Regions from separate parts of the Lactococcus sp. EKM203L genome, predicted to be linked through region 1. Evidence: riboswitches for the same ligand, from Rfam matches in the RefSeq annotation. Region 1 holds a riboswitch; the other holds the start of a gene.
What was found. A riboswitch is a leader RNA that binds a small molecule or an ion and turns the genes downstream of it on or off. The one in region 1 is predicted to bind lysine.
Positions count from the first base shown of each region.

Region 2: it holds a riboswitch for lysine, as region 1 does, so the genes downstream of both, dapA (4-hydroxy-tetrahydrodipicolinate synthase) here and HFD15_RS10815 (amino acid permease) in region 1, are expected to answer to the same signal.

Region 1 is NZ_JAALEQ010000007.1:843-14,319, forward strand. Features, by position in the region: gene HFD15_RS10765 (gluconate:H+ symporter) at 1-671, opposite strand, end outside; gene gntK (gluconokinase) at 805-2,316, opposite strand; gene gnd (phosphogluconate dehydrogenase (NAD(+)-dependent, decarboxylating)) at 2,437-3,342, opposite strand; gene HFD15_RS10780 (MurR/RpiR family transcriptional regulator) at 3,707-4,555, shown strand; gene HFD15_RS10785 (DUF960 domain-containing protein) at 4,593-4,901, shown strand; gene HFD15_RS10790 (metallophosphoesterase) at 4,983-5,756, opposite strand; gene rpsR (30S ribosomal protein S18) at 5,956-6,201, opposite strand; gene HFD15_RS10800 (single-stranded DNA-binding protein) at 6,375-6,875, opposite strand; gene rpsF (30S ribosomal protein S6) at 6,905-7,198, opposite strand; gene HFD15_RS10810 (undecaprenyl-diphosphate phosphatase) at 7,390-8,244, opposite strand; lysine riboswitch at 8,427-8,609, shown strand; gene HFD15_RS10815 (amino acid permease) at 8,767-10,233, shown strand; gene dnaX (DNA polymerase III subunit gamma/tau) at 10,268-11,914, opposite strand; gene HFD15_RS10825 (phosphotransferase) at 11,964-12,605, opposite strand; gene HFD15_RS10830 (GAF domain-containing protein) at 12,637-13,125, opposite strand.
Region 2 is NZ_JAALEQ010000001.1:407,711-426,041, reverse strand. Features, by position in the region: gene HFD15_RS02290 (DUF438 domain-containing protein) at 1-692, opposite strand, end outside; gene HFD15_RS02285 (DUF1858 domain-containing protein) at 707-931, opposite strand; gene HFD15_RS02280 (AzlD domain-containing protein) at 1,058-1,384, opposite strand; gene HFD15_RS02275 (AzlC family ABC transporter permease) at 1,371-2,078, opposite strand; partial or broken gene HFD15_RS02270 (NADPH-dependent F420 reductase) at 2,251-2,825, shown strand; gene HFD15_RS02265 (GNAT family N-acetyltransferase) at 2,907-3,449, shown strand; gene ffh (signal recognition particle protein) at 3,476-5,029, opposite strand; gene HFD15_RS02255 (leucine-rich repeat domain-containing protein) at 5,108-8,338, opposite strand; gene HFD15_RS02250 (ribonuclease J) at 8,387-10,099, opposite strand; gene HFD15_RS02245 (MgtC/SapB family protein) at 10,449-11,120, shown strand; gene dapA (4-hydroxy-tetrahydrodipicolinate synthase) at 11,160-12,053, opposite strand; lysine riboswitch at 12,154-12,329, opposite strand; gene HFD15_RS02235 (NUDIX hydrolase) at 12,394-12,849, opposite strand; gene HFD15_RS02230 (aspartate-semialdehyde dehydrogenase) at 12,860-13,936, opposite strand; gene HFD15_RS02225 (MIP/aquaporin family protein) at 14,031-14,894, opposite strand; gene HFD15_RS02220 (hypothetical protein) at 15,266-15,520, opposite strand; gene tkt (transketolase) at 15,615-17,591, opposite strand; gene HFD15_RS02210 (PTS ascorbate transporter subunit IIC) at 17,773-18,331, opposite strand, start outside.

The DNA.
Region 1 (13,477 bases):
TCTAATTTCCATTCTTTGATTTCACCAAAGGCGGATAGTTTATTTTTTACAACAAAGGCTTCTGGAACCCATTTTTTAGCAATTTTTGTGAAAACTGGACCTGCGATAATGACTGTTGGAATTGCTGCAATAATTCCGTAAAGGAGAACAGTTCCAGGATTTGCGCCTAGTACACCAGCAATTGCAATTGGTGCTGGATGAGGAGGTAAGAATCCGTGAGTTACTGAAAGTCCGGCTGCCATTGGAATTCCGAGGTAAATCAAGGGAACACTTGCTTCTAAGGCGACGGCAAAGACAATCGGAATCAAGAGAACCATCCCAACTTCAAAGAAGGGGGCAATCCCAATAATGAAACTGGCAACCATGATTGCCCATTGAATTCTTTTTTTACCAAAACTGTTAATAAGCGTTTTTGAGATACGATAGGCTCCACCAGCATCAGCAATTAGTCTTCCAAGCATTGCTCCAAAACCAAAAACGATTGCTAACTCTCCTAATGAGCCTCCGATTCCGTTTTGGATTGAAACAGGGATTTGACCGAGTGGCATTCCAAGTCCTAACCCAACTAAAACCGCTACGACAATCAAGGACACAAAAGTGTTAATTTTAAATTTGATAATCATCAGGAGGAGGATTAAGACCCCAATTAAAAGTACAAGTAAATCAATCATATATTTTTTCCTTTCAAAAAATATTGAAGATACTGTGTAAGCACGATTGCTGGCGCTTACAATTTGCTTTTAAAAATTAACTCAATACTTATTTGTGATATATGGAAGTATTGAGTCTTTAAAGAATATAAGTTTATTTTTCTTCTTCAAATTTTCTTTGGAAATTGGCAATATTTTCATATTCTGCCAAGAGAGAGCGAGAAAGTCGGATAAATATTGGACTAATTTCTCGGTAAATTTCGAAATTTTTTGGATTGGGTTGGTAGGTTTCGTTTGTTCCTACCATCGTTTCGATTTCGCTGATATCTTCAATTAAGCCAAGGGCTTTTTCAGCCATGATAATGGCGGCTAAACAGCCAGCTTCTCGGCTCTCTGGCACATTGATTGGTTGTTCAAAAATATCTGCTAGGATTTGTGTCCAGAGTTCAGAGCTTGTAAATCCTCCTGTCGCTTGAATCATATTTAGGTCACCTACTACTTCAACAAGGCTAAGCGCAACCATATAAATATTGAAGATAACCCCTTCAAGAACAGATCTTGCCATATGACTACGATTATGTCCGTAGTTTAGGCCAAAAAATGAACCTCTGGCATTGGCATCCCAAATCGGTGCTCGCTCGCCTCCAAGATAGGGGTGGAAAAGCAATCCATCAGCGCCCGGGGAAATGTTTGCTGCAAGTTCCGTGACTTCATCAAAAGAAATTTTTCCATCAAAAATTTGGTCACGAGCCCAACGGAAAACATCTCCACCAGAGTTTACGGGACCACCGACTACCCAATGCTCTTTGTCTAATGCATAGGTAAATGTGCGTCCTTTTTCATCTGTTTTAGGTTTGTCAGTAACTACTCGAATCGCACCAGATGTTCCAATTGTGATGGCTGCAACACCCGGTTTAATCGCATTTACTCCCAAATTTGACAACGGACCATCGGCTGCACCCCAAATAAATTTGGTGCTGCTTTGAATTCCCATTTTCTTGGCATATTCGTGAGGAAGGTTTTCTTCTATCTCATAGGGTTCAACTACTTTAGGCAATTGACTTTCTTTGATTCCAGTCATCTCTAGCGCTTCTTTATCCCAATGAAGTTCAAATATATTGAAGATACCTGTACCTGTTGCGGTTGATAAATCCATTTTATTTGTTCCAAAAAGTCTTTGGAAAATGTATCCTTTAAGTTCCAAATAGTGGGCTGCTTTTTGATAAATATCTGGATGTTCAGCTTCTAACCAGATAAATTTAGATAAAGGAGCCATTGGATGAAGAGGCGTTCCGGTTCTTCGATAAATATCAAAACCATTTTTAGAGGCCTTAATTTGTTCGGTGTATTTTACTGCTCTTGTATCAGCCCAAGTGATTAATCTTGTAAGCGGCTGCCAATTTTCGTCAAAAGCAATTAGCGAGTGCATTTGTGTACTAAATGAAACGGCTAAAAGTTCATCTTCATCTTCTAAATTAATTGAAACTTCCCTGATTGTCACTAAAACTGCTTCAAAAATTTCTTCAAGAGATTCTTCTGCCATCCCACTAGCATCACGATAAAGGGGATAGGCTTGGCTACTACTTGCAACTATTTTTCCATTTTTCTCAAAAAGCACTGCCTTAGTTGCTGTGGTTCCTAAATCGACGCCTATTAAATATTGCATTTAGGCTCCTTTTCTTCTATATATTTACTGACAGACTTTAAAATTCTTTCATCATCAGTAGTTTTTTACTGACAGAAGTTTTTTGTCCTAGTTAGCTTACGCTTCTCATCTGTCAGTAAATTATTTTTGTTCTACGTCATGTCCGCCAAAGCCATTGCGCAAAGCGGCAACTACTTTTCCGGTCATGGTATCTTCTTGTAATGAGCGTTGACGCATCATTAGTGACAAGGCAATAACTGGGGCAGGAACGCCTAAGTCCAAGCTTTCTTCGACGGTCCATTTTCCTTCTCCTGAAGATTGAACATGACCGATAATTTGGTCTAGTTTAGGGTCTTTTGAAAATTGTTCTTGAGCAAGCTCCATCAACCAGCTTCGGATTACTGAACCATGATTCCATAATTTTGCAACGGCTTCATAGTCATAATCAAATGGTGACTCTTCTAAAATTTCAAATCCTTCAGCAATCGCTTGCATCATCCCATATTCAATTCCATTATGAATCATTTTCAAGTAATGACCACTGCCAAGTTTCCCTGTATAGAGGTAGCCATCTTCCATTGAGATTGCTTTGAAGATTGGTTCTATGATTGTCCAAGATTTTTCATCATCTCCACCAATCATAAAATTTCCGCCTTGACGAGCTCCAGCCATTCCACCAGAGGTTCCAACATCAAAAAATTTAATTCCTTTTTCTGTCAGTAATTTATTTTGTTCTAAATTATCTTTGTAATTAGAATTTCCACCGTCTATCAGAATATCTCCAGCTGACAACTTTTCAGAAAGCATTTCAATCGTTGAATTTGTAGGAGTTCCTGCCGGAAGCATCAACCAAACAATTTTGCTTGCTGGCAATTCTGTCAGTAAATTTTCAATTGTGCTGACAGCGGTAATTTTGTCTGAGTAATCCTTAGCTTCCTCTACCGCTTTTGTATTTAGATCGTAAGCAACAACTTCAATCTCATGGTCAACGGCATTTTTCACAAGATTCATTCCCATTTTCCCTAAACCAATCATACCAAATTTCATCATTTTTTCCTCCGTGGCATCGCTTTCATTTTATAACTTTAGTATAAGTAATTTTTTTTCATTTGTCAACAATATTTTTTGTAAAATATTTTCTGATTTGTCAAAAAAATTTCAAGTTAGGAGTTTGGAATTTTTGAGAAATCGAAAAATCTTGAGTATCACTACTTATAACACGCTATAGCGAACTCCCTAGATACCTTATTACTCCGCTCTAGGTGTAACAACTAGCATATCTGTAAGTCAGTAAACTGACAACAGCTATCCTACGCATCGTTCGGTCCCAATAAAATGATAGCCAGTACATGAAACATTGTTTCGTGTTACTGGCTATGATATAATGTAGTCAATTAGAAGGAGGCTTGATATGTCGCGTACTTTAATCAGCCGAATCCGAAGTTATTATGATAACCTCAGTAAATCAGATCAGGCAATTTCTGACTATTTAATTGCGAATATTGATAGTGCAGCGAGGCTTTCAATTCAGGAATTTGCTCAAAAAACTCATGTCTCTACGGCTACAATTTCCAGATTTTCTAAAAAAATTGGCTTTAATTCCTTCCAAGAATTAAAACTCGCCATTCATGCCACTGACTCGACACGAAACGATGAATTTTTTAGCGAACTTTCACCAACTGACGATTACAAAGAAATACTGACAAAAAACTTCAACGGCAATATTTCATCATTAAATTCTACATTAAACCTTATCACTAACAGACAACTTGACCAAACCATGGAAATTTTGCTCAATGCCAGCACTTGCGGTTTTTTTGGTTTGGGTGGTTCAAACGCTGTTGCATTGATTGCTTTTCATAAATTTTTGAGAATGCCTTTGCACTGCGTTTATCATCAAGATTTTCATTTTCAACAAATGCAAGCTGCAAAATTAACGAGCGACGATTGTGCTTTTGTTATTTCACATACAGGAAAAAACAGAGATACAATGCACTTGGTTGAAATTTTGAAGAGTCGCGGGGTTCCAATTATTGCATTGACTTCTTTTGCGAGTTCACCTTTAGCTAAAGCGGCCGATGTCGCGCTAATTTCAATTTCTGAAGAAATTTCATTTCGACCTGAAGCTGTCGCTTCCACTGTTTCTCAAATTAGTTTGCTTGATGCCTTGTTTATGATGTACGGAATGAAAATGAAAAATGTTTCTGAAGGGACTTTATCTGAAATCCGAAAAGTCATTCGAGATTCCCGTATTTCCTAGAATTTATCCATTTATCTTATAGAAAGGATGTGATTTTATGGCATTTTCTAACACTAGACGACGCTACGCAAGTTTTGATACCGTTGCGTCAATTCCTGGAGAAGTCATTGATGCCTTTTGGTTTATTATTGACCATCACCTCAAGGGCGTTTTTCCACTAGAAACAATTATCAATTTTGACTTGGTTAATTCGGATAATTTACTTTCTATTCGTTTTTCTCAAGACAATAGTCCAACAACCATCCTCGTTGATTTTGGCTACCCTTTTAATCCTGAATGGCCTCTACACTACCGAGCCGTTGATAATATGGGACGCGAAACGATCATGACTGCAAGAGAAATGTAATAACAGAATTTTTAACAAAGCTGTCAGTAAATTTTTAAATAAAAAAATAAAAAAATCTGTCAAAATTACTGACAGATTTTTTTAGATGTAGTAATACACAATTTCTGGAGGCACCCCAAAACGAATAGGTAAGAAAGTCAAACCAATTCCACGATTAACATACAATTTTGTTCGGTCATTGAGCTGATACAAACCACCATCAGCACTACTTGACCCCTTATTGCGTAAACGCCAATTTCCTATCCGAATTTGCCCTCCGTGACTATGACCAGAAAGAATTAAATCAAATTCCTTAATTGTTTCCATGTCTAAAATAGTATCCGGTTCGTGAAGGGCTAAAAGCGAAAATGTTGCATCAATAGGCTCAAGTTCAAAATCAGGCCGTCCCTCCCGCCAGTCATCAACCCCAGAAATAGATAAATTATCTTTGACAACTGATGAATTTTTCAACAGAAGAAAACCAGCTTTTTCTAGAAACTCTTCAACAAACCTTGACGATTTTTCATCATCAAAATCATGATTACCAAGTATCGCAAATTTCCCAAGAGGAGCTTTAAGTTCTGACAATATCGTCAGTAAATCAGTCCAATCTCGATTTTTTGCCCAAGCAACCTTGTCAAATAAATCTCCAGAAAAAATAATTAAATCTGGCTGTTCATTAGCAATATTTCGAGCAAATTTTTTAAAACGACGACTAGTCGTGTGCCAAGCAAAGTGGGTATCGGTAAAATGAGCAATTTTTAAATTTTGTTTTTGAGCGATTTTTACATGTCTCACTTTCATCAAATGAGGCTCTATAAAAATTCCATAAATTAACAAACTTAAGAGCACTGCTCCTATTATCAATTCAATCATTTGTCCATTTTATCATAAATTCACTGACAAAAACATAGTATTAATCAAAAATACTTGATGAAGTTATCAATCTATTCTCTTTTTCTGACAAATTTCTGGTCAGTAAATTCGGACGGAACCGAGCTTTCTGTCAGTAAATATCAACTCTAATTATCAAATTTTTATACAAAAAAAGACCACCGAAGCAGCCTTTCATTTATTAGTTTTGGTCTTCAGCTACGAATGGAAGCAAAGCCATTATGCGCGCGCGTTTGATTGCGTTAACCACTTTACGTTGGTTTTTAGCAGATGTACCAGTCACGCGACGTGGCAAGATTTTACCACGTTCTGAGATGAAACGTTTCAAAAGTTCAGTGTCTTTGTAGTCAACGACTTCGATTTTGTTTGCAGCGATGAAGTCAACTTTTTTACGGCGTTTGAAGCCGCCACGACGTTGTTGTGCCATTTTATTTCTCCTTATATTATTTTTAGATGTCTGTTTAAAGCTTTCTTAGGATTACGACGTTATTATGAAAAGCCGATTCTGCTTTTCATAATAACTAGTAAGAGGGTTAGGAAATCCGCCATAGCGGTTTCCGTGAAATAATTAGGCGCTTTAGCGTCAATTATTTCACCCTATTAGAATGGAAGGTCATCATCCGAAATTTCCATCGGTGAGCTACCAAACGGATCAGCATCACGACCGAAATTCGGTGTTGCATTATTGTTATTCGTTTGTGGACGTGGAGTATTATTTGTAGATTGGCTAGGTGCAGAATATGAACCAGCAGAAGTTCCGCCTCCCATACCTTCACGAGCAGATCTACTTTCCAACATTTGGAAACTGTCAGCCACAACCTCAGTCACATAAACGCGTTGACCTTGTTGATTTTCATAGTTACGTGTTTGAATTCGACCAGTTACCCCAATCAAAGCTCCTTTTTTAGCCCAATTCGCCAAATTCTCAGCTTGTTGGCGCCAAATAACGCAGTTAATGAAATCAGCCTCACGTTCGCCATTCGCATTTTTAAATTGACGGTTTACAGCCAATGAAAATGTTGCGACAGCTTGATTTTGAGGGGTGTATCGAAGTTCAGGATCGCGAGTAATGCGTCCTACTAATACAACATTGTTAATCATGATGAACTTCTCCTTAGAAATGAAAGCTCTTAAGCTTCAACTTTAACGATCATATGACGAAGAATGTCAAGGTTGATCTTAGCAAGACGGTCAAATTCGCTCAAAGCTTCTGAAGTTGTTTCAGCTTCAAAAGTTGCGATGTGGTAGATACCTTCGCGGAAATCATTGATTTCGTAAGCAAGTTTACGTTTTTCCCAGTCTTTAGACTCAAGATTTGCAGCACCGTTGTCAGTCAAGATTCCATCGAAACGTTCAACGAGGGCAGCTTTTGCTTCTTCATCAATGTTTGGGCGAATAATATAAAGAATTTCGTATTTAGTCATTGATTTTTCCTCCTTTTGGACTAATGACGCAGGTTGAGTCCTGCGTAAGTTGTGAGTTTTTCCCACAGAGTTATATTCTATCACTTTTTTCTATTTTTAGCAAGAATACATTTAAACTTTCCCTCAGCAAAGAGAACTATTTTAAAATAAAAAATACCAACTAAAGAGAGTTGGCATAATTTATCTCATTCTTAGCCCAAAAAGGCTTTAAACATTGCATAAATAAGAAGGATAATCCCTAACACAATCCGATATTTCCCAAAGAAAGTAAAATCATGTTTTTTCACATAATCGGTCAAGAACTTGATGGCAACCATTGATACCCCAAAGGCAACTATACAAGCTACTAACAAGACCCCAAATTGTTCAAAACTTAAAGAATTCCCATTTTTGAAAAAGTGAAGTATTTTGATGAAACTAGCCCCAAACATAACTGGAATACCCAAGAAAAAGGTAAATTCTGCGGCAACTTCACGACTTACACCAATTAATAAAGCACCGACAATTGTCGCACCTGAACGCGATGTCCCTGGAAGTAAAGACAGCACTTGGAATAATCCAATATAAAGAGCGGCACGATAAGGCAAACGGTCAATATTCATTACGGAAAATTCATGGTTTGGTACCCACCGACGCTCAATGACAATAAATGCTACCCCATAAATAATTAACATGAAGGCAACAGGAACAAAATGGTAAAAATGTTTGTCCAACCAGTCATTAAGTGGTAAACCAATAATCGCTGCTGGTAAAGCCGCAACCAAAACTTTCAACCACAAACGCCAAGTTAATTGAATTTCACGTGGGGTTTTTTGTTTGTCAGCTGGATTTAACTTATTAAATGGATTCAGTTTATGAAAATAAAGAACAACAACTGACAAAATTGCTCCTAGCTGAATCACAACATCAAACATTTCTTTAAAAGCTGCTGATTGATTAAGACGAATAAATTCATCAGCAATAATCAAATGTCCTGTTGAGGAAATAGGTAACCACTCAGTGATTCCTTCAATAATACCTAAAATAATGGCACGAATAAAATCCATATTTTGCTCCTAGAAAATTTCAGTAAAAAGACTGATTTTTATTGACTGACATAGCAGTCCTATCCTCATAAGTATATCATAAATGACAAATGAATAAACTTACAAAGAAAGTGATTATTTGTAATTAATTTTACATTCTCTTCCTTGACATCATCTTAAAATTGCGCTAGAATTACAAATAACACATCGATAGAGGTCGCAACTGATATGAATCTACGCCGAGTTGGAGCACAACAAAGACGCGTATATAGAGGAGGAGAGGTTGCCGAAAGAATTTTGTTGCTCAGCAAAGTTCTTGGGCTAGTGAGAAAAACTCACTAGACTGTCGCAAATGGTTAATAACCATGCGGAGGGCTATTCGTTCAAGAAAATTTTTAAAATTTTGTCGGACCTTTAGCAATCTATTCTATCTAGTAGGATTGCTTTTTTTGTTTTTCTCAGACTTTTCTAAACTAAACAGGAGTAAGGTTGAGTCTGAGTCAAACAAGTCGGTGTAGAATAAATTTTATTAGGGAGAGAATTTTGGAAAATTCTTCAAACTCAACTACTGAGACGCAAGTAAAACGCGGCTTAAAATCACGCCATGTTTCCATGATTGCCCTTGGCGGAACAATCGGAACTGGATTGTTTCTGACTTCAGGCGATGTCATTCACACGGCAGGACCATTTGGTGCACTGACTGCCTATGTTCTTATCGGAGCAATGGTTTACTTCCTCATGACATCACTTGGTGAAATGGCCACTTATTTACCCACTTCTGGTTCTTTTTCAGACTATGGAACACGTTATGTTGACCCAGCTTTTGGTTTTGCTCTAGGTTGGAATTATTGGTTGAACTGGGCAATTACCGTAGCGGTTGATTTAACAGCCGTTGCCCTTTGTATCAAATTCTGGTTACCAGATGTTCCAAGTTGGATTTTTTCACTGATTGCCTTAATTATTGTCTTTGCAATCAATGCCTTATCAGTTAAAACTTTTGGCGAAACTGAATATTGGTTGTCAGCCATTAAAATTACTGTTGTTGTTTTATTCTTGATTATTGGTTTCTTATCTATTTTTGGAATTATGGGCGGTCATATTGACGTCGCTAAAAATCTTTCAGTTGGTAATCATGGTTTTGTCGGAGGACTTGGTAGTTTCACTACCGGCGGAGGGATTCTCGGCGTACTCTTAGTCGCTGGTTTCTCTTTCCAAGGAACAGAATTGCTCGGAATTACAGCTGGTGAAGCTGAAAATCCTGAAAAATCAATTCCTAAAGCTATGAACTCTATCTTCTGGCGTATTCTTGTCTTTTATATCTTATCTATCTTCGTGATGGCGGCTATCATTCCATTTACCGACCCCCACTTAGTTGGAGGAGATTCAGCTGCTCAAAGCCCTTTCACAATTGTATTTGAACGTGTTGGTCTCTCTATTGCAGCTTCTATCATGAACGCCGTTGTTTTAACTTCTGTCGTTTCAGCAGCAAACTCTGGAATGTATGCCTCTACTCGGATGCTTTATTCACTAGCTAAAGATGGTGGCGCACCAAAGATTTTCTCAAAAACTTCAAAAAACGGGATTCCTTTCATTGCTTTATTAGCTACAACTGCTGTTGCTTTACTCACATTCTTGACATCAATTTACGGAGTTAGCTTCTTTACATTCCTCGTCTCAGCCTCTGGTTTAACAGGATTTATTGCTTGGATTGGGATTGCAATTAGCCACTTCCGCTTCCGCCGCGCCTATGTCGCTCAAGGAAAAGATGTTAAAAAATTACCTTATCATGCAAAACTATTCCCATTTGGTCCAATCTTAGCCTTAATTATGACCGTTTTAGTCACACTCGGCCAAGACCCAATGCTTCTTTTTGGTAAAACTTGGGTGCAAGGTGTCATCATGTATGCCGCAATTCCACTCTTCTTCATCCTTTACTTGGGTTATAAATTTAAAAACAAAACGAAACTTATCCCCCTTAAAGAGGTTGATTTAAGTCGTCATAAAGATTAAAAAAAGTCGCTCAATGAGCGGCTTTTTTATTATTTTAATCATTAATTTCAACTACTTTTTCACCAAAGAGTTCTTTAGCTAAGTTTACCGTTTCATCCGGCTCTTTTTCATCTTCTTCATCTTCTTGAACATTTTCAGATTTTAAATTAGAAACATATTCTGCTCGAACTTCTTGCCAGTCTTGTTCAGCAAGAGAGATAATTTCTGGCGCAAATCCAACAATTGAACTCAAGAGATTCCCACAAAAAAGTTGCAATTCTTCATTTTCACTGACTCTTTTAGCAAGATTCTCATGAGGAAAAGTCACCACAAGGAAATTTTCTGACGCAGCGACAGGGGCTGTATTATTAAGTAAAGCTCGGTCTGCCGGTTTAGTTACCGAAGCAACAAGTTCTGGCCACGCACTTAGAGCAGCTTTTCTAGCTTCATTTGTCGCCTCAGCCAAAGCTTTATAAATTAAATCTTTGTTAATTTGGCGTTTTTTAGATGCTATTGGTTTCGGACTGCCTTTAACTTTTTCTGTCAGTAAATTATTTTGTGAATCTGAATTTACCTGAATTTGACCAGCTGAAATTTGAGCTTTCAATTGATTAATTTCGGTTTTTAAAGTAGCAATTTCGGCTGTCAGCTGATTAGGGATTTCTCCTTGCGAAGTATTTTGTCCAATTTCAGCCAAACGCATGGTCATGACGTCTGCCGCAATTTTTGTTTGAGTCGTTTCCTTTATCGTTTTCAAACTTTCAATTGCAACATCAATCCATGAAAAAATTTGACCCCGGTCATACTGAGAATTTTTATCCAAGAGTAAATCCCGAAGGTATGCTAATAAATCTTCCGTAAATCGAAGCATATTTTTTCCTTCAGCAAAAATCTTATCAAGTTCCGTCAGCGCTTTTGCTTCATCATGCTCAAAAAGTGCTGCAACATATGTTACTAAAGCATCTGCAGCAATCGACCCTGTGACAAGTAGTGCATCATTTTCTTCTAATTTTCCTGATGAAAACGATAAGGCTTGGTCTAATAAAGAGAGGGCATCACGCATTCCACCTTCAGCTGCTTTAGCAATAACATCGAGTGCTTTACCGTCGAATTCAAGTCCTTCATCAGCCATTATTTTTGCTAAATAAGTCCGAATGTCTCCTGTTGTGATTGATTTAAAAGCAAAACGTTGAACACGCGAGATAATGGTTGCTGGAATTTTTTGTAATTCAGTAGTAGCCAGGACGAAAACAACATTTTCTGTAGGTTCTTCTAGTGTTTTCAAAAGTGCATTAAAAGCCCCTGTTGAAAGCATATGCACTTCATCAATAATATAAACCTTGTAAGTGGCTTGACTAGCTGCGTAAGTTGATTTATCTCGAATTTCTCGAATTTCGTCAACCCCATTATTTGATGCCGCATCAAGTTCAATGACATCATCTAAGCTTCCTTTGGTGATTGAGTCACAAATAAAGCAATTATTGCAGGGCTCTCCATCCACTTGATTAGGACAATTTATTGCCTTAGCAAAAATTTTAGCTGCTGAGGTTTTCCCTGTCCCTCTTGGACCAGAAAAAAGATAAGCATGTGAAATTTGATGATTGACAATCGCATTTTTTAATGTTGTTGCTACAACTTCTTGCCCCACCATTTCATCAAATCTTTGACTTCGATATTTTCTATATAATGCTTGATATGCCATTTTTCTCTTCCAATTTTTTTACTTAGTATTCTTTTCATATCCGCTTGTTTCAATAGAAATCTTGCCCAAGACTATAGTTTAAGTCTTTTAAAATTTCAGTTGAAGCATCACGTGATTGAATCAATTCATCAATATCTTGTGATTGATAATTTCTGAGGGCCTGTCTGAGGGCGAACATTCTTGCTCGATTAATCGTTGCCTCATCTGCTTCGGTTGCCGCAAAAAATATTTTACGTGCTTTTTCATCAAAAATCGTCCAAGCAATTGCTAAATCAAAAGCTGGATCACCAATAACAGCTTTGTCAGTAATTTTGACGTTAACTAACTTTCCGTCAGTAACTTTTAAATTTTGCGTAAGCAATTCCCCCAAAACCCAAACAGGTTTCTTGGACCATTTTGTTTTTGCTGCAAAATCAAATTTTTCTTGCAAAAGGTCAGCAGGAACAACTTTTTGATAGACTTTCAAAAGTTCTATCATCTCAGCTTCAAAGAAAATCAAATCAGAACCAGCAAAAGCATTTTCAAAACTAGGTGACTTTGCATCTGTTGTTGGTAGCCGATGTAATTGATAGAGAAAACTTCCTAATTCTTGCGCAAATTCACGAACATCTCCAATATTACCTGGATTTACAGATGTTCCTTCTTTTTCCCCAAAACGGTCAGCAATAAATTTTTTTACTATTTCACTCATTTTTTTCTCCGATACCCTTTAAAATTTTGATTTAACCTACTTCAAAAAATTTAAAATCAGTCATTTCACATAAAATGTTAGCAAATTCTTCAAGATATTTTTGGTCGATTTCATCGTAAAAACCAATTTCTGAACTGTCTAAGTCAAGAACCCCAACTAATTTACCATCTTTAACCATTGGAACAACAATTTCAGACATTGCTCGACCGTCACAAGAAATATAATTTTTGTGTTTCTTTACATTTTCAACAATAATGGTTTGGCGATTTTGAGCTGATTCCCCACAAACCCCTTTGCCCATTATAATTTCAACGCAAGACACAGACCCTTGAAATGGCCCTAAAATTAATTTTTCACCATTGTAGAGGTAGAAACCTGTATAAACTTGCTCAGGCAAAAAGCTCCAAAGTAAACTACTTGCATTGGCTAAGTTTGAAAGTGTATAATTTTGTTCACTAAGAAGCGCTTTTAGTTGCAAATTAAGCAACTCATAACCTTCGATTTTTTCTTCTTTATTCATCTTGTTGCTCCTCAAAAATAATATAATCCATTATATCATTTTTTAAAGGCAAATTTTAGATTAGTTTTGATATAAGCATTCTTGCTTCTACTACGCTGTCCGTTTTGACTAGCTGCTCAAGCAACTGCCAAAAAGGCAACACGCTAAAGCGTGAACGCGCAGACGAAAAGGTGAAAAGCTATACTTTTCTAATCTGCACCCTGAAAGCTCCCTTTTCAGTCGCTTCCAGCTATGGCGTCCTTCCTGCCTTTTCACCTTGCTGGCTTAGATCGAGCCCTTTTGTCCGTTGCTTTAGCAATGCTGACAAAATGGACACCTGTGGTATGGACAACGTAGTGAAACAAAGTAGATA
Region 2 (18,331 bases), on a different contig from region 1:
TTTAAAGAAAAGACATCCAAGCACATTGGAATCATAATTGCTTCTTCTTTAAAAATCATTTCTTCAATTTCCGTCAGTAAATTTTCTAGCATTTCACGTAATGGGTTCAAAGCTGTTTTATCTGTTTTTAAATAAACAATTACTTCTTTAATCATCTCACGAACACTATCATCTACACCCCACATAACTTTTGGTGGCGCTGTGATTCCATATTTTTCCATAAAAGAAAAAATTAAAGTTTCTTTTCTAGCATAATGTTTGTCAATATTATACAAATCAATAACCGCTACAAGTAAACGTTCTTTATAAGACCAATCTCCTTTTTCAATCTTTGAAAAAACCCACCGAATTTCATCATTTAGTAGCGATGTAATCACTTGATTTTCAAGTTTCATTGTATGAATAGGATGTCCTGGAGTATTTTCTTCTAAAGATGATTTATGAATATCTGTAATAGCCCCTTTAAAGACAGCTGCATGAACATTGCATAATTTTTGAATTTCAGAGGGATTGAGCCCCCCTTGGATCAATGCCTTTTCAGCACCAGTTATTTCCGAAACATCTACACCATCAAATTCTTCATTAAAAATTTTTTTGGCGTCCTCAAACGTCCCCCCTTCGTGTAAGAGTGTCAATATTTCAACAATTCTTTTTTGGCGCTCAATTGTAGTCGATTTATTCATATTTGTCATTATTCTTCCACCTTCTACTTTGAAAACTCAAAACCAGCCTCAGCAAAAGCAATAACAATTTTATCCCAATCGATATGTTTCATTTTTGCTCCCATTGGAATTGTCGCCATCCTTCCAGCAGTCTGTAGCATTCCAGGCATTTTTATCTCATGAAAACCCAAACCATCCATTAAATCAATAATTTCAGGGTGTTCTGTTGCTAAATCATAAAGTTTAGCATTTATATCCAGTTGAATCATTCTAATCTCCTTTTCAAATGTCAAAATTTTGTAAAAAAACTTTGACATCTTATCTTATTCTAACAAAATATTAGTCTCATTAAAAGATAAAAAAAAAATCTATAAACTATAGATTCTCATGAATTATTAAAAAATAATTTGAATGAAGGCTAGTGAAAATACTCCCACAAGCACAATAACTAATAAGTTTTTTGTCAAAATAGCTGCTAAAACCGTTGGAATTGAAGCAAGTAAATTATTCCAGTTAACCGATGGTAAATGACCTAAATGTTGAATAAAAAGATTTGAAATCCATAAGGCTGACATAATAACTACCGGCACAAAACTTAAATATTCCACAACTATTTTAGGCAAACTCATTTTTTTTAATAAAATAAAAGGTAGAACTCTTGAAATCCAAGTTACAATAGCGCATCCAATAATTGTTAATGATATAAATTCAAAAGAAGACACGTTTTACCCCCACACCTAAAGCACAAGCAATCAAAGTAACAAATAAAACTAACAAGTTGCTTGGCAAAAATATCAAACCAAAATAAAATAGAACCAAGGTAATTCCAACCATGACTAACTGTAGCATTAAACCCAAAGTTTTATCACTAATAAGTTGCAAATAAAGTAAGCCAATAAACATTGCGATAACTGCGAATCCCAAACCTAATTTTTCTGGATTTGCTAGTAAATTCCCTAATAGAGCTCCAATAGCACTGGCTAATGCCCAAACTAAATAGGCTAGTAAATTTGATGCATTAAACCAAGAAAAATTCAGTTTACCCTCAGTATAATTTTGTTTATTCATTCCTAAAGCAAAACTTTCATCGGTCAATAATGTCCCAAGTAAAATATTTTTCAGTAAACTTTCATTTTTAAAATATGAAGCCGTCGTCATGCTCATTAAAATAATTCGTGAATTAACTAAAAATACACTTAATACTATTGACATAATAGGACTATGAGTTGCTAGCATACTAACCATGATAAATTGTGCTGAACCAGCGTAAACAATCAATGAGAGTAATAAAATTACCCAAACGCTAAACCCCTCGCTGTGCCCTATCATCCCAAACGCAATTCCTATCCCAATATATCCAAAAACTGTCGGCATTGTATCTTTCAAGCCTTGTTTAAAAGTTAATTCCGAATTCATATTCCCCTCACTCCCTAAAAGATTATATCTAACCATTATCACATAAATATTAACTAACTGTCAATAAAAATTTATTAATCACTTGATTTTTGCAAGGTATATTGCTATAGATTTCATTTTTTCAATGATATAATCAAATTAATAACAACATCAATCTTAGAGGAGGAAGACTATGGCAACAATTAGTATTTTTGGTAAAGGAAAAATGGGAAAAGCAATCGGTGATAATTTTAGTTCATCTGGTAATAAAGTCAACTATATCTTATCAAACTCAGCTAAAACAGAATTGGGTGAAATTGTTGTTTTAGCTGTTCCCTATGTCGCAATTGCTGGAATCATCCAAGAATATTCGACTGATTTACAAGGAAAAGTAATTATCGATATTACAAATCCCGTTGATTTCACAACATTTGATAGTCTATTAGTGCCTTCGGATACTTCTGCTGCGGCTCTCATTGCTAAGCAACTCCCAAATTCAATGATTGTTAAGGCTTTTAATACGACTTTTTCCGATACATTGGCAACAAAAAAGTGGCAAATGAACATCAAACAACAGTTTTACTCGCTAGTGATAGTCAGGAAGCAAAAGAGACCATTATTAAATCTCTTGAAAATAGTGGTTTGAGTCTATTAGACGCTGGTTCACTAAAAAGGGCTCGCGAACTAGAAGCTATTGGTTTTCTGCAAATTACTTTAGCTGCTTCTGAAAAAATTTCTTGGGACGGCGGTTTTGGGATTTTCAAATAGTCGCTTAAAAATTTAAGTCTTGTTATAATTGAATAACAAGGTTTTTTATTTTATAAAGAAATATCATCAAGGAGTAGAATAATGACTACATTAACAAATGAACCAACAATGAAAATCAGAGCATTGGAACGAACAGATTTAAAAAATATTCATATCATCAATAATAAGGCTGAAACAATGCGGCTATGGTTTGAAGAACCTTATGAATCTCTAGACGAGTTAACCAGTCTTTATGATAAACATATCCATGATAATACTGAACGTCGCTTTGTAATTGAAGCCAATGATACTTTTATTGGAATTGTGGAACTTATGTCTATTGATTACATTCATCGTACCTGCGAAATTCAAATCATTATCATTTCAGGTTTTTCTGGAAAAGGCTACGCTCAAAAAGCGTTAAAAACAGGTGTTGACTATGCTTTCAATACTCTAAATATGCATAAAGTTTATTTATGGGTAGATATTGATAATGCTCCTGCTGTTCATATCTATAAAAAATTAGGATTCAAAATTGAAGGAACGATTAAGGAACAATTCTTTGCTGGCGGTAGATATCATGATAGCTACTTTATGGGGATTCTTAAATCTGAATATACTCAAAGAGAAAAAGCGGTTAAATAAAAAAACAGGAGAACTCCTGTTTTTATTTAGCGTTTTTTCTTACCTTTTTTCATTTTCTTTTGAGCACGTTTCATGGCTTGTTTCATAGCAAACTCAGTTGCTTTACCTTTTAAACCACCACCAAACATAGAACTCATATCGGGCATCCCATTTGCTGAACCATTGCCCATCATCCCTTGTAAATCACCCAATGACATATCGGGCATTCCAGAACCTGCAGGCATATTCGGCATTTGTCCACCGGCTCCACCCATCATTTTTTGCATCATAGCATTCATATCACCATTCATGATTCCTTGCATCATTTCTTTGGACTGATTGAATTGCTTAATGAATTTATTTACTTCAATAAATGAATTTCCAGAACCTGCGGCAATCCGACGACGACGGGCTGGTGACAGTTCAGCCTCTAAATGACGTTCTGCCGGTGTCATTGACAAGACCATTGCTCGTTTTCTGGCAACATCCTTAGGATCAACTTTAACCTTATCTAAACCAGGCATTTGTGACATTCCTGGAATCATTTTCATAATATCTTCCATTGGTCCCATATTTGTCACTTGATCAAGTTGTTCAACAAAGTCCTCATAATCAAAACGGTTTTCAGCCATTTTTTCAGCGAGTTTTGCTGATTGTTCTTCGTCATAATTTGCTTGAGCCTTCTCAATTAAGGTGAGCATATCACCCATTCCAAGAATTCGTGAACTCATTCGATCAGGATAGAAAACTTCAAGGTCTGTTAATTTTTCACCAGTCCCTGTAAATTTAATTGGTTTTCCTGTAATTTCACGGATTGATAATGCCGCACCACCACGTGTATCACCATCAAGTTTAGTGATAATCACACCTGTAATGTCCAATTTTTCATCAAAAGTCTTGGCAACTTGTGCTGCAACTTGACCAGTCATTGCATCAACAACAAGCAAAATTTCAGTTGGTTCAGCAAGTGTTTTAATCTCTTGCAATTCGTTCATTAAAGTGTCGTCAATTTCAAGACGACCTGCAGTATCAATCAAAACATAGTCTTTACGTTCTTCTTGAGCTTTTAAAAGACCATTACGAACAATATTAACTGGTTTTTCAGCAGTTCCTTCATCATAGACAGGAATTTCAAGCTGTTCACCTAAGGTTTTTAATTGGTCAATCGCTGCTGGACGATAAACGTCGGCTGCAATCATTAAAGGGCGAGCATTTTGCTCTTCTTTGAGTTTTTTGGCAAGTTTACCAGCAAAAGTTGTTTTACCTGCCCCTTGCAACCCAACCATCATGATAATTGTTGGAATTTTAGGAGATTTAAGTAATTCAGCTTCGCCACCACCCAAAATAGCTGTTAATTCTTCATCAACAATTTTAATTACTTGTTGAGCTGGGTTTAATGCTTCTGATACTTCAACACCGACAGCTCGTTCACGGATTGCCTTAATAAACTTCTTGACAACTGGGAGAGCAACGTCGGCTTCAAGGAGAGCAACTCGGATTTCTTTTGTAATTTCTGTGACGTCTGTCTCAGTAATTTTTTTCTTTCCACGTAGATTTTTAAAAACGTTTTGTAAGCGTTCAGTTAAGTTTTCAAATGCCATATTTTATAATCCAATTCTATTTTTTACAATTACTTCATTATAACATTTCTTTAGCTAAAATTGAATACATCAAAAGTTCTAGTCGATATCTTTTTTCACTCTTTTTTTCTTTTTAAATAATATAAATATGAAAATAAAACAAGCTTCTAAAATTGTTATTAGTCCAATGAAAAAATTGTCACTTATAAAGCCATGTTTTTTTAAAAGAACAGTTTTCTTTAAAATATTATTGTCGCTATCAAGTATTTTAGAATTAAATTCAGACCTTTTGAAAAAAACTTTATTTTTATCTTTAGCAATAGTACTCGTTTTATTATTTTGACTCCGATCACCATTTTCATTATCTAGAACTTTATCTGGAACTGTTTTAGAATCTTCCATAGTCTCTACTTCTTTGTTAAAAGATAAGTCAAGAGCAGTTATTTGTCCTAAATTTTGACTTTCATCATTTTTTTGAGGAGTTCTGATGAGTTTTTCTTCGCTTATTATATTTGAATTTTTATTTTTTTCATTCATCACTTTCGATTTGCTTGGTAAGGTGTAACTTACTGATAGTTTTTGGCTAGTCAAAGAATTCACATGAGTTTTGTTACTTATGGAATTTAATTGACCTAAAATTGACTCTATATTATTATTTGATTTTACTTCATCAGAAGAATTTGACTGATGATCTTCTTTTTGTGGGTGAGAAGTTGAATTTATAATTGATAATAATGAACTTCTCTTATTTGTTGAGCTTTTAGAGCTTTCTAAAATTACCTGTGATTGTATAGAAGACGTGTTGTTTTCATTTAAATTTGAAGATGGCAAACTATAAGAAATTTCTGAATGATTGTTTCTTTGTGCCTCATTAGATATATTTAAATATCTTGATTCTGATGATTCTGGGTTATTATTTGAATAACTAGTTAGATTAGAGGCAGCAAAATTTTCTGATGACGAATTATTAAAAGTTATCGGATTGTTGATTCCTACTGTTGTATTAAGTAGATTCGACTGACTCTCTTTTGGTTGTGAGCTAGAAGTTGTGCTGACAGGTGAACTTATGCTACTTTTTGGGTTAGTAGACATCTCATGGTCTGTTGAGTTTTCTTGAACTGAATTTGAAGAAGAAACTTTCTTAGGGTTTTCTGATATATTATTTACTTCACTTGGTCTGGACGAAATAGTTTGATTCGTTTCCAAATTAGGGATACTACTAAGGTTTGAAGAATCTGAATCTGAATCTGAATCTGAATCTGAATCTAAACTATCATTTGAACCACTATTTAAAAGATCTGAAGAATGAGTTGATGAATTATTATATACTTCTGTTGCTTCGCAAGAATTAGACTGATTAGTTGCTAATTCTGAGTTGGAAGTTAAACTCATACTTGATGATGGTGAATTTATACTGCTCATTGAATTTCTTGAAGCTTCAGAACTTGTTTGATTTGACGTCGAAACGGCTCCTGAAGTAGATATTTCCGTGCTATCCTTTGTAAGATTATCAGAACTAGATTGATTGATTTCTAAATTATCAGCTGTGCTTGTACTGGATAAAACTGAACTTGAACTATTGTTTATGGAAGCTAAGGAATTATTAGCTACTTCTGCTACATTAGAAAAATCTGGCGAACTAGTTGTTGATTCCAAAACAGAAGTCGAACTTATGTTTGAGGGAGATAAACTGATACTACTATTTGAATTGCTTGAAGCTTCAGAACTTGTTTGATTTGAAGTCGAAACGGCTTCTGAAGTAGATATTTCCGTGCTATCCTTTGTAAGATTATCAGAACCAGATTGATTGATTTCTAAATTATCAGCCGTGCTTGTACTGGATAAAACTGAACTTGAACTATTGTTTATGGAAGCTAAGGAATTATTAGCCACTTCTGCTACATTAGAAAAATCTGACGAATTAGTTGCTGATTCTGAATCAGAAGTCGAACTCATGTTTGAGGGGGATAAACTGATACTACTATTTGAATTGGTTGAAGCTTCAGAACTTGTTTGATCTGATACTGAATTACTTTCTGCCGGATTTGATGATGGTAAAATATTGGTTATTTCTGAACTATTATTCGTTTCGTTGATATTGGAAGAATTAGATTGCTTACTTTCTTCGTTAGAGGACATACTTGAATATAATGAGGATTGGTTTGAATCATTTTCACTATTTGAATTGGAATTGGAATTGATTTGGTTTGAAGAAGACAAACTATTTGGGTTTTCTGAATCATAACTGATTTCTGCTGTACTGGAAGCTCCTGACTGACTATTCTCTGTTTGTGAGCTAGAAATACTACTGTCTAAAGAAGAGATTGAATTTAAAGTATTATCTGTAATACTACTCGCTTCAGATATTGGATAGAATGAAGCCGAATTTGCCTCTTGTGTTGATTCTGAATTGGCAACATCAACTTGCTCTACTGAATTGGAAGAAGAGACAGGGGCTGTATCTGCATGTTCAGTAATCACAGAAGCCGACTGTGAACTGTCAGAATTTATCCAACTTTTATCCAAAAGACCACTAGAGTTGACAGAAATTGTCCGAATTCCATCTGTCGGTAAATCTGATAACTGACCAAATAAAGGACTCGTTTTATTGAATACGTCATCAGCCAAAGTCACTCCAATTCCCAAAGTCAAGCTTTGAACGGGACTCCCAGAAAAGGCTGCTGAATCTACTATTGTCAATGATTCATCAGCAAATTTTATTGTAGTGATTTGGTTACTTTGAAAGGCTTTGGCCATAATTTCTGTGATATTTGGACCCAATGAAAGTTCTGTTAAATTATTATTTGCAAAAGCTCTTGTCGCAATCTTTAGGACAGAATTTGGAAATTCTATACTACTTATGGCGTTTCCAGCAAAAGCATCTGTTTTTATATTTTGGACTTTTGCTCCTAAAACTACTTCTGTCAGTGATTTCTTATAATAGTCAGGAAAAGCTGTTGTTGTTTGAAAGGCACTCGTATTAATATCTACAACATTATTTCCGATAATAACCGAATGAATTCCACTATTTGAAAATGCATAAGTTCCAATTGATGTTATTGCATAGGTTTGACCGTCATTTACAATGATATCCGGAATTACAATATCAGCTCCCGCTAAGCCAGCATAGGAGGCAACTTCAGCTGTCATTGAAACTTTATCAAGATTGTAAGTAATTTTTTGCTCATCAGTATAAGTAATTTTACTTGTCGTGGCCTCCACCGGCAATTCTGTCAGCAACTGATGATTCAAGAATGTGGGATTAAGAGTGGCTGTCAGTAATCCCACTCCAACAGTCATCGTTATTTTCTTTATTGATTTTTGAGACATAAAAAACCTCCTAACTTTCTATACGAAAAAATGGAGGTTTTGTAACTTTTATTTTTTATTATGATTTTTTTTAGTGTAACGTTTATTTAAATCTTGAGGTTGACGTGCTTCCATAACTACTGGAAGAATCACTGGTTTACGCTTTGTTTGCTCGTATAAAAATTTTCCAAGAGCATCACGGATAGAACCCTTGATTTCTGCCCAATCAAATTCTTTTCCAGAAAGATATTTATCAACAGTTTCGTTGACCAACTCACCAGCTTCACGCATCAAATCACGTGAAGTTTTAACATAAACAAAACCACGAGTGTGAACACGAGATTTGCTGACGATTTTACGTTCAGTCTTAGAAATTGTGATAACGGCAATGAAAATACCATCTTCTGATAACACTTTACGGTCACGTAAAACAACTGAACCGATATCTCCAACTCCTGAACCGTCAATCATAACATTTTCAGCTTGAATAACACCAGATGGGATCATGTCTCCATTTTCCAAACTGACTGTTTCACCACGTTTAGCGATAAAGATATGTTCTGGTAAAATGTCCATTTCCATTGCTAAATCAGCATGGGCACTAAGTTCACGATACTCCCCTTGGATTGGAATCAAATTTTTTGGACGGAAGATATCAAGTAAGAATTGCAAATCACGAGCATTCGCGTGACCAGATATTTTCAAATCTGAAGCCAACATTTTCATGACTCCGCCAGCTTTATAGATTTCATTTTCAATACGAGCAATTGTTGTTTCATAAGAGACAGATGGACTTGTAACAGCAAGTACTAAATCTCCATCTTTAATTTTAACGTATTTATGACGACGATGAGCCATGTCTCCAAGAGATTTAAGTGGTTCACCCATTCGTCCTGTTTCTAAAATAACTAACTCATTGTCAGCATATTTTTTAATTTCTGCTGGTTTAATAATTGATTTTTTATCAACAATTTGTAATTTGTTAAGACGAGTTGCTGTTTCGATGATTTGGTCCATATCTTCGCCTGTAAAAGCAACACGACGACCAAGTTTAATGGCAGCATCAATCGTTTGTTGAATACGACCTAAATTACCTGCATTACAAGCAATAATGACCCGCCCTTCATTGTCATCAATATAGTCATAAATTTTTTCATAAATTTCATGCTCGCTAGCAGATTGCATTGTTGACAAAGCGTTTGGTGATGACGAAAGTAAAGCAAGGACTCCACTATTCCCAATTTCAGCCAATCGGCGCATATTGGTACGATAGCCTTTTGCAACAGCTGGATCAAAACGGAAATCACCTGTATAAACAATGTTTCCGTCATTTGTAGAAATCACAATTCCTAAGCTTTCTGGAATTGTATGTGTTGTTGAGAAGAATGAAATGACGGCTTTACCAAAATCAATTTCTGTATCTTCAGTTACAACATGAAAATCGTTGAATTTGCGACTGTCAGCATAATTTTTGACATTAATTTTTGCAAGTTCGATTGTTAATTCTGAACCAAAAACAGGAACTTTTAATTCAGAAACGATATAAGGCAAAGCCCCAATTGAATCAGCATGTCCGTGAGTCAAGAAAATTCCTGCGACACGATCCGCATTTTCTAAAAGATATGTAATATCAGGAATAACAAAGTCAACACCAAGTTGATCCATTTCAGCATATTTAAGTCCTGCATCAAGCACAAAAATTTGCTCTTCAACCTCAACTAAATACATGTTCTTACCAAATTCACGCACACCACCTAATGGAGTGATTTTAATATTAGACATAAAAACCTTTCTTGTCAGTGTAATTTATAATTTTTTCGATATAAAAAGAATCTGTAAGTTATTGACAAATTCTGTCAGTAAATTTACAGTCCTGTTTTTAGCAATTTCCTTGCCATATTCACTCTCGAAATCGGTCGAGTGGGACAAGCGATATTGAAAAGATAATTCTACTTAGAATTAAAATAAAAGAGATTGGCATTCCAATCTCTACCGAGAATACACTAATATAAGTTTAACCCAAAGCAAGTAAAAAAGCAAGTCAGTTTCATTTTTTATGGGTCTTACTTTTTTTCTCATCAAAATAGCGATATAATGGAAGGTAAGTTTTAAATGACAAGGAGGAAATTTTATGCAGATTACTTTCTTAACACAACTTGATTGGTTAATTCGATTAATATTAGCTGGGGTATGTGGATATGCCATTGGTTATGAAAGAAATAGCCGTTCCAAAAATGCTGGCACACGTACTCATTTAATTGTTGCGTTGAGTGCTGCTTTAATGATTATTGTCTCAAAATATGGTTTTATGGACATCATCAGTACTCATGGAGTCAATCTTGATCCTTCCAGAATTGCGGCTCAAATTGTAAGTGGTATTGGCTTTTTAGGAGCTGGAATGATTTTTGTTCACAATCAATCCGTTAATGGATTGACTACTGCGGCTGGAATTTGGGCAACTTCTGGTATTGGGATGGCTATCGGTTCTGGATTATATTTTATAGGTATTGTAGCTACTTTACTTATTTTACTTTTTCAAATTATTTTACACCAAAATTATCGATGGATAAAATCAGCGACGAGCGATCATCTTATTCTTCAATTAGAAGATTTTGAAGGGCTTCAACTGTTGCAACAACAGCTGAAAGAGGAAGATGTCAAAATTCTTAGTATAAAAGTTGAAAAAAAATCAAATAATTCTTTAAAAACAGAGCTATATTTGAACTTACCAAAAGCTTATGAAGTCGCTTCGTTAATGAGTCTTTTGGAATCGAATGATAAGATTAAATCAATTGAATATTGACCTACTTTTATAAAGAAAAATACCCTAAAAGGGTATTTTTTAATTTCCAATTTTTTCAAGAATTATTTTACTTTCCTCAGTAGTACAAGCTACAAGTGGTAAACGTAAGCCACCAACTTCATATCCTTTTGCATTCAAAACCGTTTTGATTGGAGCCGGACTTGTGACACTAAAAAGTGCATTTATTTTGGGTAATATTTTTCTTTGGATAGCCGCTGCTTTTTGAATAGAGCCCTGGTCTATTTCTGCAAACATTTCAAAAAATTCTTGACCTAGGATATGACTGGCAACCGAGATTACACCCTGACCTCCCAAAGCTTTAGTGTGAAAAGCTAGCCCATCTTCTCCAGTATAAACTAAAAAGTCTTTGGGTAGCTTTTCAATGAGATAAGCCAGATTATCAGTATTTGTACATTCTTTGATGGCAATTACATTTTCCAGTTCTGCTAATCGTAAGATGGTCTCTACCTGAATTTCAGTGACCACCCTTCCTGGAATATTATACAAAATAATTGGCAAATCACTCGCAGTAGCAATGGCTTTAAAATGTTGATAAATTCCTTCTTGAGAAGGTTTGTTGTAATAAGGAGTCACTGCAAGTCCCGCATCGATGTAACCAAGTTCAGCAACTTCTTTGACAAATTCAACCGAATCACGTGTGTCATTAGTCCCAACACCTGCAATCAATGGAATACGGCCATCCACTATTTTATTAACCGCAGCAAAAATTGCCAATTCTTCATCATGAGTAAGAGTAGGCGATTCAGCCGTTGTTCCAGCTAAGATAAGGCCTTCCGTATGATTAGCAAGTAAATCCTCAATGAGCTTAGGAAATGCTCCAAAATTAATTTGGCCATTTTCTTTAAAAGGGGTCACTAGGGCCGTGATGATACGTGCATTTTGTAATTTTTCAATTGTTTCTTTTGCTGACATAATTTCTCCTTATGTGTGAGCTTACTGACAAGCTCTTGTCAAGAGGTCAAAAAGAACCTCTTTTTATGCAAAAGAGGTTCTCAAAAGTTCGTCAAAAATGATTTTGATTAGCTCCCCTTTCTGTCAGTACTGACAGAAAGACAGTCTGTAGGATTTAACCACACAGCCCAAGAAAAATTTTGTGACAATTTTTCTTTCGGCAAAGAACGCCGCCATCAGCTTCAGTGCGTTCACCGCTCCACTAACTTCTTCGTCTTCGCAACCTCTAATTTTGTTTGACCTATTATAGCATACTTTAGTAAACGAGGTCAAAAATTTTATTTTTATACAGTCTAGTTTATTATTCTTTCGCAATTAATTGGATGAAATCTTCGATAACACGGCGATTTGGCTCATGAATATTTTTTGGAATTTCTTTAAATTTAAACCATTTCAGCTCTTCAACTTCACTCATTTGTGGTCTTAAACTCCCTGTGAAATCTCGACAAATATAATAAAGGCCTGGCATATAAACTTGGTCCATATTGGGATAAGTTATAAAACGGTCTTGTCCTGAATAAATTCCTAAAAGCTCAAGTTTACCTGCTTTTAGTCCCGTTTCTTCAAATAATTCTCGGCGAGCAGTTTCCTCAAGTTCTTCACCAACTTCTATGCCACCCGCATGTAAAGCCCAAGTTCCGTTATCTTTACATTTTTGTAAGAGGATTTTTTCATCAGAATAGACAATAACGCCTGCTCCCAGATAAATCAAAAGCTCATGGCCAATTTTTTCACGAATTTTACTGATATAACTCATTTAACAGACATTATTTCAGTTCAAATTTTAACTCATGAGTTGGTCTAACTAAGCCACGCTCATGTAGCGTTTCAGCAATTTGAACAGAATTCCAAGCTGCTCCTTTGAGTAAATTGTCAGAAACTACCCAAAGATGAATCCCATTTGCTGCATCCAAATCACGGCGAATACGACCCACAAAAGTTTCACGACGACCAACTGAATTAATGGCTTGTGGATAAATTTGATGAGCAACATCATCTTCTAAAACAGCTCCTGGGAATTCAGAAATCAAACGTTTAACCTCAGCAATATCTGCTACTTTTTTCGTTTCAACATAAACTGACTCAGAATGACCGTAAAGAACTGGAATTCTGACACAAGTTGCCGAAACCGCAATTGAATCATCTTCCATGATTTTCTTGGTTTCATTTGTCATTTTCATTTCTTCATAAGTATAATCGTTGTCAGTAAATACATCAATTTGTGCAAGCGCATTGTAAGCAATTGGATAATGTTTTTTATCTCCAGCAGACGGTAAAATTTCTGCTGACAATTCTGTCAGTGCTTTTCCATCAAGTGCTTCTTGGAGTTCACGATTTGTTTCATTAATTGCTGATTGACCCGCACCAGAGACCGCTTGATAAGTGCTGACAATTACTCGCTCAAGCCCATAAGCTTGACGAATCGGCTCTAAAGCAACCATCATTTGAATCGTTGAGCAATTAGGACAGGCAATTATTCCATTGTGTTTTTCCAAAGCATGTGCATTAACTTCTGGAACAACCAAGGGGACATTAGGGTTTTGACGGAAAAATGAGGTGTTATCCACGACAACAGCTCCAGCTTTTACAGCATAAGGGGCATATTTTTCTGATACTGAGCCCCCGGCTGAAAAAAGAGCAATATCAATACCTTCAAAACTATCCTCAGTCAATTCTTCTACAACAAGCTCTTGCCCCTTAAATTCAACAATTTTTCCTGCCGAACGTTTACTTGCAAGCGCACGTACGGTTTCTATAGGAAGTGTAGATTCTTCTAATTGTTCAAGCATACGTGTACCCACGGCACCAGTAACACCAACGACGGCGATATTATATTGTGTCATAATTGTCTGTCCTTTTCAGTAAATTATAATTATTATAGCGCTTTTAAGTTCTAAGGGCAAGAAAAAATCTGCCTTTCGACAGAAATTTTTGTTTTTATTTAAACATAAGTTTAAAGACTGTAGCTGCAATTACTGCACCAACGATTGTGGCAACAACTGGAACCCAAGCGTACCACCATTTAGCGTCTTTATTTTCACCAACAACTGATTGTGGCAAGAAGCTATAAACGATACGAGGACCAAGGTCACGTGCTGGATTCAATGCTGCACCAGTTGGTCCACCAAATGCTGTAACCAAACCAACAAACATCAAACCAATAGCAAGCGCACCAATCATTTTAGATGATGAAGCGCCTGAAACAGAAGCCCAAATTTGGCTTACTGTTGCATTCGCTGTAACATCAGCTCCTTGTTGTTGAGCGTAACTTGTCATCCATTTGATTGATTCTGCACCAAAGAAGTTCGTTGTAAAACTGAGAATTCCGAAAACAAATACAAACATTCCGATTACTTCATTGATAAATCCGTTGAAAATTGCTTTTCCACGATTTGAACCATTATCCAAAGCGTTAGTTGTTGAAAAAGCGCCTAAAGAAATTGCTCCATCATTAGTTTTAGCGAAGTATTCTTTATAAATCGCTACAACAAGTAATTGACCAATAATTGCACCAATAAGTTGTGCCAAAATATATTGTGCAACATGTGCCCAAGGGAAATAACCAGCTGAAGCGAGTCCAATTGTAATTGCTGGGTTAATATGTGCACCTGAAACATTTGCAAAAGCAAGTACAGGAACTAAAATCGCAATTCCGTATCCCCATGCAATTGCAAGACCACCCATGCCCTCATTTTTAGAGCCTTTGAGGGTTACCCCAGCAATTGTACCATTACCAAGCAAGACGAGAAGCATAGTTCCCAATCCCTCAGCAATATATTTTGTCATCCATGAAACATCCATGATAATTTCCTTTCTATTTTAAAAAATATATAAAGATGTTGACACTTCAATTTTATCATATTTTTCTTAACTCTTGCTAATAATAACATTGAAAATATGATTAACTCCTATAATAGATTGTTTTGAAGTTTTTTCAGCATTGTATTCATCTGATTATAACAAGATTTTTTTATTAATTATTTTAATCGTTACGTAAAAAAAGCCCTCTTTCGAGGGCTTTTAAAGGCACTAAAAGTGTGTCAAAAAGGTTCACACAATTTGACAAATACTCACGCTTCCTGCGCGGAAAACCCAATTTCCCAGTATTCCTTAGCTTCGAAATTCTACAAAGTAGAATTATTCGACTCATCGCATACTTAAATTTTAACATATTATGCTAAATGAAACAAGAAGCCAATCAAAATTCCTACCGTTCCCACAAAACTAAGGATACAAATAGTAAATCCTATCGTAAAATAATTCTGACCATATCCATTATAATGAACCCTTTTAGTTCTTTTCCCACGATAAATGATTAAAGATATTACTGACAGAACTGTCAGTAAATATTGGATTGGCTGATTTTGTCCATACATTAAGTTCAAAATTGAAGCTACTCCCACAATAATTGCAAGTAAAATTCCCATCTTATTTCCTTTCTATTTTTTAATTAAAATTTACTGACAGACTTGTTTGTAATCAAAAGAGCTCTGACAAAAAATCAGAACTCCTTTTTCAATATTAGTCAAGCTCTTTGTATGCTTTAACTACATTTTCAGCAGTAAATCCGTAAGCCGGAAGAACGATATTTGCTGGTGCCGAAGCGCCCCAAGTATCTACTGTAACTGTTGCACCATCAAGTCCAACATATTTACCCCATCCGTAACTTGTACCAGCTTCAATCGCTAAACGACGTCTTACAGCTTTTGGTAAAATTTCTTCGCGATAAGCTGCTTCTTGTTCGTCAAAAATATTCATTGAAGGCATTGAAACGACACGAATGCCAGAACCCAAAGTCTTCTTAGCTTCAAGAGCTAATGCTACTTCTGAACCAGTCGCAATGATGATTCCTTCAAGTTTTCCTTCTTCTTTTGAAAGAATATAGGCCCCACGATTCAGACCTTCTTCAGCCAATTCATAAGTATCAGGTAAAACTGGAAGATTTTGACGAGTCAAAATAAGTGCGGTTGGGCGGCTTTTACTTGATGCAGCACGACGCCATGCAGCCACTACTTCATTTCCATCAGCTGGACGAATTACATCCAAATTAGGAATTGAGCGAACAGAAGCTAATTGTTCAACAGGTTCGTGAGTTGGACCATCTTCCCCAACAGCAATGGAATCATGTGTCCAAACATAAGTGACTGGCAAGCTTTGTAGAGCAGCCATCCGAACAGAAGGAAGCATGTAGTTTGAGAAGACGAAGAATGTTCCACCATAGACACGAGTTCCACCATGCAAAGCAATCCCATTCATAATGGCTCCCATCGCAAATTCACGTACACCAAACCAAATATTACGTCCAGCATAGTTATCTGGCATGAAGTCTTCTTCAACTTTAACCATTGTATTATTTGAAGCCGAAAGGTCAGCAGACCCGCCCCAAAGATTTGGCATTTGAGCTGATAATTCTTGGATAGATTCTTGTGAAGTTACACGGCTGGCCTTGCTTGTTTCCATTTCATGCTTGGTCAAAGTAAGCTCTGGCGTTTCATTTTCAAAAGCTTTTGCGTATTGCTCAGCAAGCTCAGGGTATTTTTCAGAATAATCATCAAAAGTATTGCGCCATACTTGCTCCATTGCTTCACCACGCGCAACTGTCGTTTCTAAAAAGCGTTTTGAAACTTCTTCAGGAACTGTAAATTCAGGGTAATCCCAACCATATGCTTTCTTGGCAAATGCAACACCTTCAGCTCCAAGAGGAGCTCCGTGAACTGCTGAAGTTCCTTGTTTTTCGGCACCAAAACCAATGACTGTTTTAACTTCAATAATTGTTGGTTTAGATTTTTCAGCTTTAGCCACTTCAACAGCTGCTGCAATTTCTTCTAAATCATTTCCATCTTTTACCAATAAATGTTGCCAGCCATATGATTCAAAACGTTTTTGAATATCATCAATAAATGACATAGATAAGTCACCATCTAGAGAAATATTATTTGAATCATAGAAAAGAATCAATTTACCAAGTTTCAATTTACCTGCAAGTGAAGCTGCTTCTTGTGAAACACCTTCCATCAAATCACCATCACCATTTAAGGCGTAAGTGTAATGGTCAACAATATCAAAACCAGGTTTATTGTATTGCGCAGCTAAATGTGCTTCAGCCATTGCCATACCGACAGCATTGGCAATTCCTTGTCCTAAAGGACCTGTTGTTGCTTCAACACCATCTGTATGATTAACTTCTGGATGTCCCGGTGTTTTTGATTGCCATTGACGGAAACCTTTTAAATCATCAGTCGTTACATTATAACCTGCCAAATGTAATAAACTATATAACATTGCAGAACCATGACCAGCAGACAAGACAAAACGGTCACGATTTGACCATTTACGACTTGTCTTAGGGTTCACATTAAGAAATTTGCTCCAAAGTACATAAGCCATTGGTGCAGAGCCCATTGGAAGTCCAGGATGTCCTGAATTTGCTTTTTGAATCGCATCTAATGATAGAGTACGAATCGTATTTACAGCCAATTGATCAGTAGTATCAAACATAAGATTTCTCCATATTTTTTATTTATACTCACATTATAACACAAGTTAGAAACGGTTTTCATTCTCTGAAATTAAAATTTTTTTCTTTTTTTATGTTTTTATATGAAAATCTTTTTAATTTTGGTAGGAAAGGTTGCGGTTGACCTGTTTTTATAAATCTTCAAAAAAATTATTTTTTCAATTATAATTCTTTGCTTTTTGAATTAATTTTATCTCTTCTATTCGAAATCAAACTCGTCATTAATACAATTAAGAGAAAAATTATTATAAAGGAAATTAATGCTATTGATCCAGCTTTGCCAATTACCCCAAGCAATCCTCCTGAAACAATATAATCTGAATCTGCAAAGGTCGATGCAGAATTCGCTCCAAACGAACCTAAGGCAGGCAGAATTAAAAGTGGACCCCAAGCTAACAGTAATCCATTCGCTGTTGAGCCGATAATCGCCCCACGCAAACCTCCAAAAGCATTGCCATAAACTCCTGCTGCTCCTCCACAAAAGAAGATACCAACAACACCAGGAATAATCACAGTTGTTCCTAAGCCAAGCATTATTAGCATAGAAATAACTCCAACAATAAATGAGACAAAAAATCCAATTAAAACAGCATTGGACGCATAAGGAAATACTATTGGAACATCTAATGCTGGTTTTGAGTTAGGAACAAGCTTTTTAGCAATCCCTTGAAATGCTGGAATAATTTCTGACAAAATCATACGAACGCCTTGAAGAACAACC